Regions from separate parts of the Peribacillus sp. YIM B13481 genome, predicted to be linked through region 2. Evidence: riboswitches for the same ligand, from Rfam matches in the RefSeq annotation. Region 2 holds a riboswitch; each other region holds the start of a gene.

Region 1 (5,216 bases), on a different contig from region 2:
TCAAGATGATTAAGTTAGTATAAAGTTTTTATATTCACCAATAGTTAAACGTTAATAGAACGGACACATTTCCTAAGAAAAGCTTTCCGCTCTTTTGATATAATAAGTGATATAGTAGTTAACTATGCCTTAGCGGAGATGATGAATATGACATTGCCGGTTTTGATTTTGACAATTATCATAAGTTTGATTAAATTATTAGTTACCTGTCTTCCAACAGATGCAGTGAATTGGATTCTCAGCAAATTTGAAATGCATTCAGAACTTAGTGATGCGAATGCCACCGTAACCTTTGACGGAAAACGGTTGGAAGGTGAAGAAAAAACTCAAGTTATTAATTATTTCAACAAAGCTAAATTTTTGAAAAAGAATCATATATTTCCGGGTAACGAACAATTATTTTTACATCCAGAGAACAGTGGGGCTCCATTAGTCATTGATACTAAAAAAGGCAAGAAGGATGTTAGGTTATTTTTGTACATTTACAACGACCACGTGGATGTAGTTAAACAGTACAAGAAGAAAGTAGTTGCGTATAGTCTGCTCTCCAATAGCCTTCAAGAACGTTCAATGCCATTAATAAGGGATGTAGTTTAAAAGGAACATAAACAAAGTCGCTCTTTTTTTCTGATTCAGATTGAGAGTTTAATGTTCACAAACTGACGCATTTAAATTGGTATCATATGAAAAAAGCTATTAAAAGTGGATTTAGGGGAAAATCGTTATCGAGGAGTTCTTTGAATAGAACAAAATTCATTAGAATACTATAAATGAAATACAATAAATCTGGATTTAAATGCGAAAAGTAATTTTGATGATTATGTCTAAAAGGGTAATAAAAAAAGCAGGTATCTAAAGCGATGCCTGCTTTTTTAAGCTTTCCATTGTTTTTCCACTTGATTAAGGGCTTGTTGTAATATTTCTTCTTGATTAGTACCTGGTTTAGTAAGGACGTTAGTTTGATAAGATTTTCCTTGGAAATCAACTGTTACTGTAACTTTTACCATTATACATCTTTCCTTTCTTGGTTCAGTAATGAGGTGGTTGTACCTACTTCTTTTATACCCGTAGGGGAAGACTTTTCAAACATTGCGAAGTAGCAAAGTGTGGAGATCTAATATTCAAAATTATCTGATATTTAGAAGGGGATGTCAACACTTTTTTTTGACAGACTCCATTTCCTGATTTATTTTTAGGCTGTTTTCACATACTTTGTTGCTATTTACCAGGTAGTGAGTTGTGGTTGATTTCCCTCCAGATGCTCGCTTTCCGCGGGGCGGGCGGTGAGCCTCCTCGGCGTAAACGCCTGTGGGGTCTCACCTGTCCCGCTGCTCCCGCAGGAGTCTCGCACTTCCGCTCCAATCAACCTTAAATAGTTTCGTTTTAAAAACAACAATCTTTACGAAAAGAACCTATTTTTATGTGTACAAGGCTTGTGTATTGGGGTCAGACCATACCCTTTTTTTGCGGCTATATAAAGACGACCTGGCTTGTGTGCGTATAACAGCCAGGTTGTTTTTGTAAAATTAACTATTCATATTTTAGTTAAGATAATTCCGATTAATGCTGCAAGTACGCCGGCAATTTGATAGGATTTAAGTTTTTCTTTGAATAAATAACAACCAGCGAATACGACAACTAAACAGTTCAGGCTGACGACAGGGAAGATGATGCTGGCGATTCCAGTATTTAATGCAAAGAAATAACATCCATAGGCTATGATGCTTAATAATCCTACGAGTGATCCAATTTTCACTTCCATTAACTTAATCTTCTCATTCTTGATGGCTAATGCCGAAATGAGATAAAGTGTTCCGCCACCATACATTGATACTAGGATATCAAGGGAGTTTAAATGAAGACGGGTTGATGTCGTCATTAAGATACCTAGCACACCAAATGAGAAAATCGCAAATAATGTGTGCATCATCCAAGGTAAATATTGATGATTGCCCTTAGCATTAGGTGTATACTGAATGACAAGGGTAGCGAGCAGCATGCAGACAATTCCGCTCCACTGCAGCGAAGAAATATGCTCATGAAAAATTAATGCAGCACAGAGGATGGGAAATATTGCATTTGCTGCGATCAGTGGTGATGTCAAACTTGCCGGCCCTTTTTCAAAGGCGCTTGCCATCTGGATATTACCGTTAGCGTTCAGTACACCAATGGCTCCACCAAGCAAGATGGATAGCCAGTTAGTAGTCAAACCATCTACAAATCCGCTATATAAAAGTGCCATGATGAAGGCGGTAAAATAAAAGAAAAATTGGATATGTACCTTTGAGTAACCCTTTCCGCTACTCCATTTAAAAATGCTGTTATTGATTCCGAAACATAAACTGGTGATAAGAGCCGCAAAAATCCACATTGCTTTAATCTCTTCCTTCATGTAGGATAAACTTCTTCTACATTTTAAGCCGAATACGTGTAGGAATCAAACTAAAATAAAAAGTAGATTGACAGATTAAATATTTTTTTCTATATTTACTATGACAATTTTAAAATATTTCCCGATAAACGGGAGAGGTTCATAGCTTCACCCTCTTAAAAAAACTATGGCTTTGATTTTTTTTGCGAATCAACCATATCTTTGAGGAGATATGGTTTTTGTTATATAGAGGCCCATTTTATGAATCTCCCCTGACAAACGTGGATGAGGAGGACTTTTTATGTCTGGAAGAAAAGAAGAAGAATTAAAAAAAGATATCACACTGCTTGGGAATCAAGGGACAAAATATACATTTGACTATGCGCCTGAAATTCTGGAATCATTCGATAACAAGCATCCGAACCGGGATTATTTCGTCAAATTCAATTGCCCGGAATTCACTAGCTTATGTCCAATAACGGGCCAGCCGGACTTTGCGACCATTTACATCAGCTATATTCCAAGTGTGAAGATGGTGGAAAGCAAGTCATTGAAACTTTATTTATTCAGCTTCCGTAATCATGGTGATTTCCATGAAGACTGCATGAACATCATCATGAATGATTTAATCGAGTTGATGGATCCCAAATATATTGAAGTCTGGGGCAAGTTTACACCTAGGGGCGGAATTTCCATCGATCCTTACACAAATTATGGTAAACCAGGTACGAAGTATGAGGAAATGGCGGATTACCGCTTGATGAATCATGACTTATACCCGGAAACCGTGGATAATCGCTAATGATTAGAAAAAGACAACTGGCTTATGCCGTTGTCTTTTTTTTGGGTTTTTGTTATTCTCATTCAGTAAACTCACTATTTTGTATTTTTTAAAAACACAAATGTCCTCCTGGAACGGAATTACCACTTGATTGTTTCGTGAAAAAACGTAATAATAGGAAGAGTTAATTTTGACAGAATATTTTCAAAAATAGGGGATGTCGTGATGAAAGTTGCAAAGTTTGGCGGAAGTTCACTTGCGTCAGGAGAACAGTTGAAAAAGGTATTCGAAATTGTAGTTGCTGATCCAGAGAGGAAGATTGTTGTCGTTTCGGCTCCAGGGAAACGCAATTCAAATGATATAAAGGTGACGGATCTATTGATTGAGGCTGCGGAACAGCAGCTGCGCGGGGATAACGGAGAGCATTTGATAGAAGATGTGGTATCCCGCTATGCGAGCATTGCTGAAGAGCTGGATATATCCGAGGAGGTCATCACTGGGATTCATGGAAATCTAAAAGCACTGTTGCATGGAGACCAATCTAACCCGAAGCGCTATTTGGATGCTTTAATGGCCAGTGGCGAGGATAATAATGCGAAGCTGGTTGCAGGTTATTTTCAAAGCCGTGGTGTAGAGGCTCAGTATATAAATCCAAAGAAGGCTGGCTTGATCGTAACGGATGAAGATGGATTTACCCAGGTGATGCCAGAATCGTATGATCGGTTATATGCTCTACGTGATGAGCCAGGAATCGTAGTATTCCCAGGGTTCTTCGGATACACGTTAGATGGTGAGGTTTTAACATTCTCAAGAAGCGGTTCCGATATTACGGGTTCGATTCTTGCGAATGGGGTCAAAGCCGATTTGTATGAGAACTTTACGGACGTGGATGCCGTTTATGCGGTGAATCCAAATGTGGTTTCCAATCCGAAGGGAATCAGGGAATTAACCTATCGTGAAATGCGGGAGCTTTCTTATGCCGGTTTCTCGGTATTTCATGATGAGGCGTTGATTCCTGCATTCCGTGCGGGAATACCAGTCCATATACAAAATACAAACAATCCGGCTGCACAAGGGACCCGCATTGTAAGTTCACGGGATAATACGAATGGGCCGGTTATTGGGATTGCAAGTGATAAAGGATTTTGCAGTATTTACATTAGCAAATATTTGATGAACCGGGAAGTTGGTTTTGGTCGGAAACTGCTGCATATCCTTGAAGATTACGGAGTTTCGTATGAGCATATTCCATCAGGCATCGATGATGTGACACTTATTCTAAGGCAGGACCAGATGGAGGGTGAAACCGAGAAGAAAATCATTTCACGAATCAAGAAAGAGCTACATGCCGATGAGGTGAATGTGGAGCATGATCTTGCTTTGATCATGATTGTAGGTGAAGGAATGCGTCATAATGTCGGTACAACGGCAAGGGCGTCAAAAGCGCTGGCCGAAGCAAAGGTGAACATTGAAATGATCAACCAAGGCTCTTCGGAAGTAAGCATGATGTTCGGTGTGAAAGGGCACAGTGAAGAGACGGCCATTCAGGCCTTATATCACGAATTTTTTTGAGTAAGAGCGTTTAGGGACCTCCTTGAAAAGGGAGGTTTTTTTGGATATGAATTGTCCCCGCCAATAATAAGTTGAACTCCATGATTGTGAAAAACGAATGATGGAAAACAATTAAGTTCGAGTGAATAAAAGACGCGCCGAGGGTAGCGCGTCATGTTTAGTTCAGGACCCATTTGTCCTTTAAGAATAATATCCTTGAGACAGTAAAGAAGAGGATGATCGAGACAATGAGGGAGCTGGCTGTCAGGAAGATATTCTGAATATCAATCACACCATATATCAATTCTTTAAAGAGTGCGAAGATGTTTAAAATCGGCAGCAGGAAGTGCTTGTTTGTTAACTCATGTAAACCTGTGCCTCCTAAAAACAATGTCGGCAAAATGACGAGCATAGTAATGGGCGATAAATAGTTTTGTGATTCCTTTACAGTTTTCGAAATGATGCTTGCGGATATGATTCCCCCTTACAAGTTTGGACATGAAAATATAATTT
Region 2 (5,216 bases):
ACACCCTCATGTCCAGGGATAAGCGGAAGTTTAGGTTTAACTGGCCAATCGCCATGTACCGCATGTAAATCGGTATGACACACGCCACATGCTTTAATTTTCACTAATATCTCACCATAAACCAAGTCTGGGATGGGTACTTCTTTAATCTCAAGTTCTTGGTTAAATTCATTGACGACTGCTGCCTTCATTGTCCTAATCTGTTGTTTTGCATTGAAAGTGCTTTCCCCTTGTTTTACATTCATGATTCATATTCCTCCCTTAATTAAGTGGATATTTTTTTACTACCACACATACAAGATGCAAGTGCCATGCCACTTCAAAAGGCCAAGACAACAGCATTCACTAAAAAAAAGTGCCGAAAAGTCGGCACTTCTGGACGAATTAACGGCTCAAGTCGGACGAAATCCGGTTTGTATATTGCAGACCAAATAGCTCACCCTATAAATAGGAGGTGTCTAAAACATGGACCAATTTGAAAAAGCCTATGAATCCTATAAACAGCAAGGAACACCGCAAGCAAACCAACTTGATTCAGCTGGAAAAGAAGAAATCATCGCCGTAAGGAAAAATGAAGAGGACAATATTATCGCCATCAAGACGGACTCCGGCCGCGAGCTCGACTACCCCACTGCCCTTTCGGAAGCCAAAGCAGGCAACCTGGCCAATGTTGACGTCTTTCATAAATATGGCCGTGACATATTGCGGAGTGAGCCCGATGGGATAAAAGAAAATAACCTGGATCAACTACCGGAGTTTTGAGTTTACGGGGAAACTGCCTGATATGGGCAGTTTTTTTCTGTCTGGATCTAAACGATAAAAAAGAACCAGCATGATAGCCGGATCCTTATTTTTCATACTGATAGGATTCAGAGATTTCGAGCAGTTGGCCACAGGACTCGACAACCTCAATGATTTCCATCCACGACATGTCCAGACCCAGTTCATTAGCATGGGAAATCTTATCACGTAATTTCCGGATGGCATTTGCATCCTTTTTCCCTTTACTTTTTGAAGGGATTTGGAAGAAACACCTCAGTTGTTTATCCTTATGTAGGATGTCGAATTTATCACTGATTTGCAGGCACTCTATTAAATTGATATCTTCATTTTTATCGATTCTCCTCCTATATAATTCGGTTGCTTTTTCTAAACGGTCTTCGCTGATCATTGGATGCCAGGTGCCATCGCCAAATCTATCCATGATGATATCGCTCATCCTCATTTCCAATAAGGTAATATATCCGAATATGAGCATCCTGATTGGAGGCTTTTGAAGGTCGGCATGGGTGATCAACTTTTTAATTGAATTATTCTCCAATACGAACACCCTTGTTTTATTCTTAAAAATATGGAGAAGCTGGATCAAAGGGGTTGAATCCGAAACCATTTCCCTTGGTGAAAAATTTCTTAAATATTCCGAAACGCTCCCTTCACCTAGTTCTTCCCTATCTATATATCCGATGATTTCTCCTTGATCTTGCACTGCCAATATATCAAAATTCTTTTTTTCCAGAGCTTTCTGGATATCCAGCGCCAGATCGTTTTTATGGCAAAACTCAAGCTCCTGGGCTATGCTCTTTACCGTAATATTTTCTTCATAAAGAGTTTTAAGACTAAGATAGCTGCTATTGCTTTTTCCATGGCTTCCAATTAACATCTTTCATCCTCCGCTTATGAACTTTCTGCACGTTTTACCAATCACGAACCGCTTTAAGAGCGATTGCCTCTTCAAAGTTTTGGAGCAATCGCATTCGAACAAGTTTATAAGGCTTTAACCGCTAACTGAATAATAAAATGTCCATGTCATCAATAAATAAAGTCCACTAAGTGGACTCAATCCCATTCATCTGGATCTTTTTGGCACCATAAATCAAATGCCATCAACAGCATTGCCTACCGCCGTTTCCTCATTCCCCTCTCCTTCCCAAGCCTTACAAACATCCACCCAACCCTTTGCTCCTGAATATTCAAATAATTCCGCGAGTGTAAGTTCTATTGCAGAGTTCGTACTGCCGCATGCCGGGAACAATGACTCAAAGCGCTTCATTGATACATCAAGAAAAACATCTAGATCGTTTGCAAGTCCAAATGGGCAAACTCCTCCGATGGCATGGCCCGTTTGTTCGAGCACTTCCTCAGGTGATAACATTCGTGCTTTGAATCCGAACACCTGACGAAATTTCTTATTATCCACTTTTGCGTCCCCTGCCGCTACAACCAAAATAGCATGTTCACCTTCCCCCCTAAAGGAAAGAGTCTTAGCGATCCGTGCTGGGATAACGCCGATGGTAACTGCTGCCTCAATCACCGTAGCACTCGATGTTTCGAACTCCATTACATCGCCTTCCCGGTCCCATTGTTTAAAATGGCTTTTGACACTCTCGATACACATATAATTTTCACTCCTTTGAAGTTCATACAAAAATAATATCATCCTTCATTACAATAAATCAAAATCCTTTTGGACTTCCCCTGCCTTATAAATACAACCATTCTTTACAAATTGACCAAACAAGCTTACATGAGATACTATTAATCTTCGGGCAAAAGCCTTAACGTGGTTCGTAACCATCCCACGATAAAAAACTAGGGAGAGAGTAAAATGAATGTTCGTACACTCGTGATAAACGGGTTATTGGCTCCCTTGTATGTGGCGGTCTCATTGGTGTTTAAACCAATTGCTTTTGAGATGTTCCAATTTCGTGTACCGGAAATGTTGAATCATCTGATTGTATTCAATAAAAAGTATATCTACGGTATCGTGGGCGGCGTCTTCATATCTAATCTGCTTTTTTCGCCGATGGTGCCATTTGATTTGATTTTCGGGGTAGGGCAATCCGTACTCGCCTTATTGCTTGTCATTTTTGTATCTCGGTCCATAAAAAGCATTAAAGGACGAATGATCGCCACGATTATCTTTTTCACATTCACAATGTTCTTAATTGCAATTGAACTGAACCTTGCCTTTGGCTTACCATTCTGGTTAAGTTGGATGACCACGGCTGTTGGTGAGTTCGTTGTCCTCTTGATTGGTGCGCCAATTATTTATGGAATGAACAAAAGAATTCAGTTTGAAAAGTGGCTATAAAGGAATCTTCGCGTCGTTAACCCACTATAATGTAAACAGAGCTGTCTGCATCATGCGACAGCTCTTTTTTCACCAATGAACTTGAAAATGATAAACTATTAGTCAGAATGGTGGTGACCCTTTGAAAAAAGTCCTGACTTTAACCGGTCTATTGGTAATGGTATTATTTATTTTTTTAAATGCAGAATTATTTACTTTGATTTGGAAAAGTGACTTGGATTCAGTTATTGGCATATTGATGGAAAACTTATTGCTTACATTTATTGTGACATTCGTATTGATGTTTGTCCAAAATTCATTTACAATCATCCCCTTAATATTGCTCCTGACTATCAATGTCACGATATTCGGATTCATATATGGCTACCTATGGAGTTGGTTTACAAGTGTTGTTGCGTCAGGGTTTATTTTTTATGCAGCAAGAAACTGGTTTCAGGAACTTCTTTTAAAGAAGATGGGCAAAAAGTGGCAAGAAACTGTTGTAGAGCATGGTTTCATGTACGTTTTTACCGGCAGGATTTTCCCGCTTATCCCAACAAGTTTAATTAACTTGGCAGCTGGAGTCAGCACCGTCACTTTCAAGGATTTTTTATTTGCTACGGCACTAGGCAACCTTATATACTTTTTCTTCCTATCTCTAATCCCATATGGATTCCTATCCGTTGAAATGAACCAATATACGCTAGCTGCACTTGCACTCCTTTTCTTACTATTTTTCATTATCTATAAGCGTGCAAAAAAGAAAAAGAAACTATCCTTATTCAGAAAAAACAGGTGACCGCATTGGCCCCTGTTTTTTTATTTAGGATTCTGCATATATTTTTTTTCGATAGTTTGTTAAAATGTGTATGTAATTTTACCTTTGAAATGTCTTAAAATCAGGGAGAATCTCCATGTCCAAACGCTCCATTTTAGCAATTTATATCCTATCCGGGATTCTTACACTAGTCGTGTTCGACTATTTTTTAACTACAAATATCCATAACAAAGAGTTCTTCATTCAACTTCAAAGAGCGGAAGGCATTTTTTTCCTTTTATCTATAGGCTTGATCTTATACCTTTACTTAGCTAAAAGGGAAGAATTCAAACAATTAAAAGAAGCGGAACAACGTCGGCGTACCCTCATCAATTCAATGGTGGATTTCGTTAACTTCAAGGATGGTGATGGCCGATGGCTTGAATCCAATGCCTTCGGGCTGCAATTATTTCAATTGGAGCATGTAGACTATAAAGGAAAAAAAGACAGAGAACTCGCAGAATACTCCGAATTTTATAAAGAGGCGTTGATATACTGTGAAGGTTCCGATGAAGAAACGTGGGTAAAAGGGGAAATCACAAGATGTGAGGAAATCATCCCTCTTCCCGACGGCAATCACAAGACCTTTGATACAATCAAAGTTCCTCTGTTCAATGAGGATGGTTCACGAAAAGGCTTAGTCGTCATTGGCAGGGATATTTCTGAAAGGGTTGTCGCGGAGAAACAATTATTCGATAGTGAACAACGCTATAAATCATTGTTTGAACACAATCCTTATCCGATGCTGATGCTTGATTTAAACGGATTGATCACGACCGTAAATCCAAGGTTTGAAACGGTAACAGGCTTTCAAAAAGAAGAAATACATGGTGCCTCATTCATTAATTTGAAATTTTCAGCAGAAGATGCGGATTTAATCCGTACATCTTGCCAATATGTCATGGAAAACCATAAGGGGATCAAAAAAGGGAAAGATATAGAATTCATAACGAAGTACGGGAAGTCCATCTTACTTTCATGTACGTTTGTCCCGATGATGGTTGGCGAAGATTTGGTCGGGATCATCACTTATGCTAAAGAGGTCACTCAAATTCGAGAAACCGAAGCACGCTTGAGAAGAACCGAAAAATTGTCGATAGTTGGCGAGCTAGCCGCAAGTGTAGCCCACGAAGTACGAAACCCGTTGACTTCTTTAAAGGGCTTCGTCCAGCTGCTTAAAAAGAGCGACCATCCCTATGAACAATACTACACGATTATGTTAAGTGAATTGGACCGGATCAATCTAATTGTAAGCGAGTTACTCGTTCTGGCAAAACCACAGGAACTTCCATTCAGCAAACATCAAATCATCGAACTGATGAATGATGT
Region 3 (5,216 bases), on a different contig from region 2:
TTTATCAGCTCTTCCAGAACTCCCTCTATAATGTGTTCCCCATAGATACTATCCGAAACTAGCAATAACTGCGGCCTCCCCCATTAGTTTACTCATTACAGTTAGGTGATTTCACTGATTTTCTTCTGTAAAAATTACTTCCCCCTTTTCACCTTGCTCATATTGCTTTTTTGCCAATTTTTCCAATTCCTTTTCATCATTCAAATCGATATCAGGTAGATTGCCCTCAGCTTCATCCCCAATGAGTATCACTTCATTTGTTATTACTCGATTTGCTGGATACACCATTATAATGTCTTCCATAGGTTTTGTTTTATTATTAAAAGATTTATTGAATAAAAAACAGCTGGTAAATACTACGAATATTGTAGACAAAATAACTAATTTCCTTTTCATCTATTCATCCCTTCCAATGGGCTTGGTTTTCCTCCATTTTACCATAAAAGTATATATTTAGTTAATAGTGAATCCTATGATTTCACCATTTACTATGTTTGACGTTATAGTTAAATTCTAGTTACATTTAATGGTAAACCCTCACTTAAAAACAGCCATTTAGAAAAATGTCTAATATTTGATATTTGTAAATCAGTACGGTATCATTCCAATTAACCAGTGGTTAATAAACAAAAGGGGGGGTGGAATTATGTCGCCAAGGAAATCGGCAGGTAAAGAATTATCCAGGGAAATGGTATTGACTGAAGCTAGAAACCTTTTTGCAACCTTAGGGTATTCGAACGTCTCAATGAGACAATTGGCTAAATCATTGGATTGCAGCCATGGAGCCATCTATTATCACTTTAAAAATAAGGCAGAAATATATTATAGTTTGGTGAAAACGGATTTTTCCGTTTTAAATCATTTAATCGATGATATCACCATGTCGGAAAATGACCCTTCTCAAAAAATCGAAAAGATTTTATTATGCTTCATTGAGTTTGGTTTAACACAACAGAATCATTATTCCATCATGTTTTTATCCAAGGAAAAAGAAATTCAGCAGTTACTTCAATTCGATTCTAATAAAACCTATGAAAAGCTAATCCAATCCTTGACAGAATTAACCGACAACAAACTGAATCCTGCATCCATATGGTCCATTTTCCTTTCCCTTCACGGATTCATAACTTTTTATATCAATTCTGAACTATCCTATCCAGATGTAAAAGGTTTAGCTTATTTTCACGTGAAAAATATCATCAAGAACATTGTTTGATTTTTCACTAAAATTATTGACCAATGGTTAATTAAATTTTGGGAGGTTGGAAAATGGTAAAGAAATTCCTTCATATCGAAGGACTCATGGTCCTTTTAGCGATGATTTACATCTATTCGTTATATGAATTCAGCTGGTGGATTTTCCTTTTATTTATTTTATCGCCTGATGTTTCCATGTTGGCCTATCTAATTGATGATCGAGTTGGAGCAAAGGTTTATAACCTATTTCACACTTATACCCTGTCCATTTTCATGATTTTGCTAGCCATTTTTCTAAAGTCTGATGCGCTTATGATGATCGGGTCAATTTGGACCGCACATATTGGAATGGATCGGTTATTTGGGTATGGCCTTAAATACACATCATCCTTCAAAGCTACACACCTTCAAAAGGTATAGGTAGCTTTCCATATGTAAAAGGCAGTGTGATTACGCATCACACCGCCTTCTGTCTCTGATCTTTACACGCCTCGCTTGTTGCCCCATATATAAGTATGAAGCTGTGGCAGCACTTTCACATCATTCAATTCATCATCGGCTATCACTTTATCAATTAGCTCCTCGTATTTTCTCAAAAGCCCGCTGATCAATTGACGATCATCCGCCGTACTGCTGTCGTCATTGCCGACCTGCAGATAAAAAGGAATATCGGGGTAGCGGCCATGTACATTTTTAGCATATTGATAATCCTCTTCGTTAAAGACGACTACCTTCAATGAGACATGGTTTTCAGGGTTTCGATTGGCAAGGTTCGATATGATTTGGTCGAGCACCGTAAAGTCCGTGTTCATTTTTGAACTCGGCGGCTTAGGAGAAATAGTCAATTCATCAATATCGAGAAACCAATCCTGCCATCTGCTCCCTTGTGTTTCGACACCTATTTTCATTTTATTTTCATGTAGGATCGCTACCAGGCTGTTTAAGTTTTTCAGCAGTGCCGGGTTTCCGCCTGATATCGTCACGAAGGAAAAACCGGCACCCCCAATCCGCTTCAGCTCATCCCATATTTCCTCGGCAGTCATTTGGACGGTATCTTCCTTACCGGTGCCATCCCAAGTAAATGCGGAATCACACCAGGCACATGAATAATCGCAGCCAGCCGTCCGAACGAACATGGTTTTTTGGCCAATGACCATTCCCTCACCTTGGATGGTCGGTCCGAAGATTTCCATAACCGGGAGTTTACTCACTTTCCATCCACTCCCGTCTGGCTTCGGCATAGCTTGTCGGCGTTTCGTATAGTCGAACGAATTCGACCCTAGCACCCTCATATTCCTTTAATGAAAGGGCTTCGGCCATTTTTTCATAAATCCAGACAACCATATTTTCAGCCGTAGTGTTCATGAGCGGCAAGGTTTCATTCAAATAACGATGATCAAGGTGGATTTCAATTTCATTTTTCCATATATCCTTGATGTCCCCGAAATCTATCATCAAACCGCGTGAATCCGTGTACCCGCTCAATCCGAAAATGACCTTATACGTATGGCCATGCAAGTTCTTGCATTTTCCTTCATAGTCATGTAGATGGTGTGCTGCGTCAAAGGTAAATTCCTTACTGACCATGACCCTTTTAGTTGTATATTTCAATTGGCTGCGCTGAATATCTTGATCTATTTTTTGGAGTTTATCTACTATAGTAAAACCGTACATCACGAAAGCACCTTCCGTCTGCTTACATAGTCATCCAATCCTTTTTTCCGCAACTTACATGCCGGACAATCTCCACAGCCGTCTGATATGATTCCGTTATAGCAAGTCAGGGTCTTTTCGCGGACAAAGTCGAACGCGCCAAGCTGATCGGCAAGCTCCCATGTTTCCTCTTTATTAAGCCACATAAGCGGCGTATCAATCACGAATGACTGGTCCATCGACAAGTTCAAGGTCACATTCAACGATTTAATGAATACATCCCGGCAGTCCGGATATCCGCTGAAATCCGTTTCACAGACACCGGTGACAATATGTTTAGCGCCAATCTGACTGGCCAACACTCCGGCAAACGATAGGAACAGTAAATTCCGCCCTGGTACGAACGTCGACGGCAATTCCCCGTCTTCCCCGTCCTCCACTGCAATGTCACTTCTCGTCAAAGCATTCGGTGCCAGTTGGTTCAGCAGCGACATATCAAGGATATGATGGTTCACGCCCAATTCCTTGGCAATCTCTTGAGCGCATTCGATTTCCAAGCTGTGCCGCTGATTATAATCAAACGTCACCGCTTCCACTTCCTCATATCTCTCCATCGCCCAGAACAGGCACGTCGTACTGTCCTGACCTCCGCTAAACACAACCACTGCCTTTTCTTTCTTCTTCATTTCTATAAAACTCCTTTTTACGGAAAAAAACAGCACCCTAAGAAAAGAGCACTGTTTCTCCTTAGTTTTTTTGAGAGGGTAGCTAGAACCTCTTCCGCCATAATGCGGAATATTATATTTTTCCAAGTCAATAGTAACTTGAAAACGAGAAGAAATCAAGATGTTTGGATTATGGAAAATCACACCTAACGGAAAACTTGGTTATCTTCTCATCTGCTTAAATAACCCATTATTTATCCGATAAAAAAGAGTGAATAAAATATCGATAAAGGGGTTCATTAATTTGAAAAGTATTAAAGGAAAGATATTGGCAGCATTTTCACTCATCATATCTTTGTGTATCATCTTAGGAGCATTTAATATTTATAGCAGCAATAAGTCACTTGTACATTCCAAAGATATTATTAGCCAAAAATTGCCGATTCTAATTGATGAAGAACAACTACTCAATAATGTTGCACAAAGAAGCGCACTCGCAAGAGGCTATATTCTATTTGGCGACGAAAGTAATAAAGAGAAGTTCTTAAAATATACCGAAGAAAGCAAAGTCATTCAGGAGGATCTTTTAGCCTTAAGTGATTCTGAAAAAACGAAGGAATTGATTGAGAAAAGCGTGGATTGGAGAACGATTATTATAGACCGCGTATTTACACAATATGATCAAGGAAATGAAGAACGTGCTATAGAAATACTAAAGGATGAAGTTGCACCAATAAGCAATGAATTGATGGATGGGTTTAGAGAGCTAGCTTCCGAACGCGAAAAAACGATTGTCTCTTCAGGTGAAACCGTCATCGCAAGCGGGAAATCGGTTAAGTCTACAAGTATCATCATATCCATTGCGGCAGTCCTTATCGGCCTTGTGCTTGCACTTGTGACTGCAAACCTCATTACCACCCCCCTCCTTAAAGTCAGGGACAGGATGAAAATGGTTGCTGACGGAAAACTGAATCATGAGCCCCTGGAGCAAAAGTCAAATGATGAAATGGGTGAATTAACGGTATCCGCCAACCAAATGCAGAAAAACCTTCGTGATACGATTGAAAAAATGCTGGTTGTATCCGAATCCGTTTCCAACCAAAGCGAGGATCTGACTCAATCAGCAAATGAAGTGCAACAGGGCAGCAAACAGATTGCGACTACCATGTACGAACTTTCGGAAGGCTCGGACTCACAAGCCAACCGGGCAGCTGAAATGGTCCGCATGATGGATGATTTCACCGGCAAGATCGAGCAGGCCCATCTTGAAGGAATGGAGGTATCTCAAAGTCCGACCGAGATCCTATCCTTGACCAAGGAGGGCACCACTTTAATGCGCAGTTCGGTCCAACAAATGCAAATGATTGACGGAATTGTCAAAAATGCCGTCGGGCAAGTGAAAAGGCTCGATTCTCAATCACAGGAAATCTCACAGCTTGTGCAGGTCATCAAAGATATATCCAATCAAACCAACCTATTGGCGCTGAATGCAGCCATAGAAGCTGCACGCGCTGGTGAACATGGCAAGGGCTTCGCCGTCGTCGCAGCTGAAGTGCGGAAACTCGCTGAAGGGGTCACACAATCCGTTGGGGATATCACCGATATTGTCACCGCTATTCAAACAGATTCAAAAACGGTCGTCCACTCCCTGGAAGATGGTTATACACAGGTGGATGAAGGCACGAAACAGATTACGCTCAC

What was found. A riboswitch is a leader RNA that binds a small molecule or an ion and turns the genes downstream of it on or off. The one in region 2 is predicted to bind preQ1.
Region 1: it holds a riboswitch for preQ1, as region 2 does, so the genes downstream of both, queF (preQ(1) synthase) here and ACFX4X_RS12485 (QueT transporter family protein) in region 2, are expected to answer to the same signal.
Region 3: it holds a riboswitch for preQ1, as region 2 does, so the genes downstream of both, queC (7-cyano-7-deazaguanine synthase QueC) here and ACFX4X_RS12485 (QueT transporter family protein) in region 2, are expected to answer to the same signal.

What each region holds. Positions count from the first base shown of each region.
Region 1 covers NZ_JBHZPE010000025.1:11,932-17,147, forward strand. The annotation lists gene ACFX4X_RS14955 (YfmQ family protein) at 148-597, shown strand; gene ACFX4X_RS14960 (BA3454 family stress response protein) at 873-1,007, opposite strand; gene ACFX4X_RS14965 (DMT family transporter) at 1,535-2,392, opposite strand; PreQ1 riboswitch class I at 2,521-2,566, shown strand; gene queF (preQ(1) synthase) at 2,673-3,173, shown strand; gene ACFX4X_RS14975 (aspartate kinase) at 3,378-4,724, shown strand; partial or broken gene ACFX4X_RS14980 (ABC transporter ATP-binding protein) at 5,183-5,216, opposite strand, start outside.
Region 2 covers NZ_JBHZPE010000018.1:27,545-32,760, forward strand. The annotation lists gene adhP (alcohol dehydrogenase AdhP) at 1-191, opposite strand, end outside; gene ACFX4X_RS12470 (DUF3892 domain-containing protein) at 466-762, shown strand; gene ACFX4X_RS12475 (hypothetical protein) at 848-1,660, opposite strand; gene ACFX4X_RS12480 (YbaK/EbsC family protein) at 1,874-2,395, opposite strand; PreQ1 riboswitch class I at 2,555-2,599, shown strand; gene ACFX4X_RS12485 (QueT transporter family protein) at 2,606-3,091, shown strand; gene ACFX4X_RS12490 (TVP38/TMEM64 family protein) at 3,213-3,869, shown strand; gene ACFX4X_RS12495 (PAS domain S-box protein) at 3,985-5,216, shown strand, end outside.
Region 3 covers NZ_JBHZPE010000005.1:91,947-97,162, reverse strand. The annotation lists gene ACFX4X_RS05550 (HD domain-containing protein) at 1-65, opposite strand, end outside; gene ACFX4X_RS05545 (hypothetical protein) at 112-396, opposite strand; gene ACFX4X_RS05540 (TetR/AcrR family transcriptional regulator) at 647-1,216, shown strand; gene ACFX4X_RS05535 (DUF4260 domain-containing protein) at 1,270-1,617, shown strand; gene queE (7-carboxy-7-deazaguanine synthase QueE) at 1,680-2,408, opposite strand; gene queD (6-carboxytetrahydropterin synthase QueD) at 2,401-2,871, opposite strand; gene queC (7-cyano-7-deazaguanine synthase QueC) at 2,871-3,536, opposite strand; PreQ1 riboswitch class I at 3,592-3,634, opposite strand; gene ACFX4X_RS05515 (methyl-accepting chemotaxis protein) at 3,820-5,216, shown strand, end outside.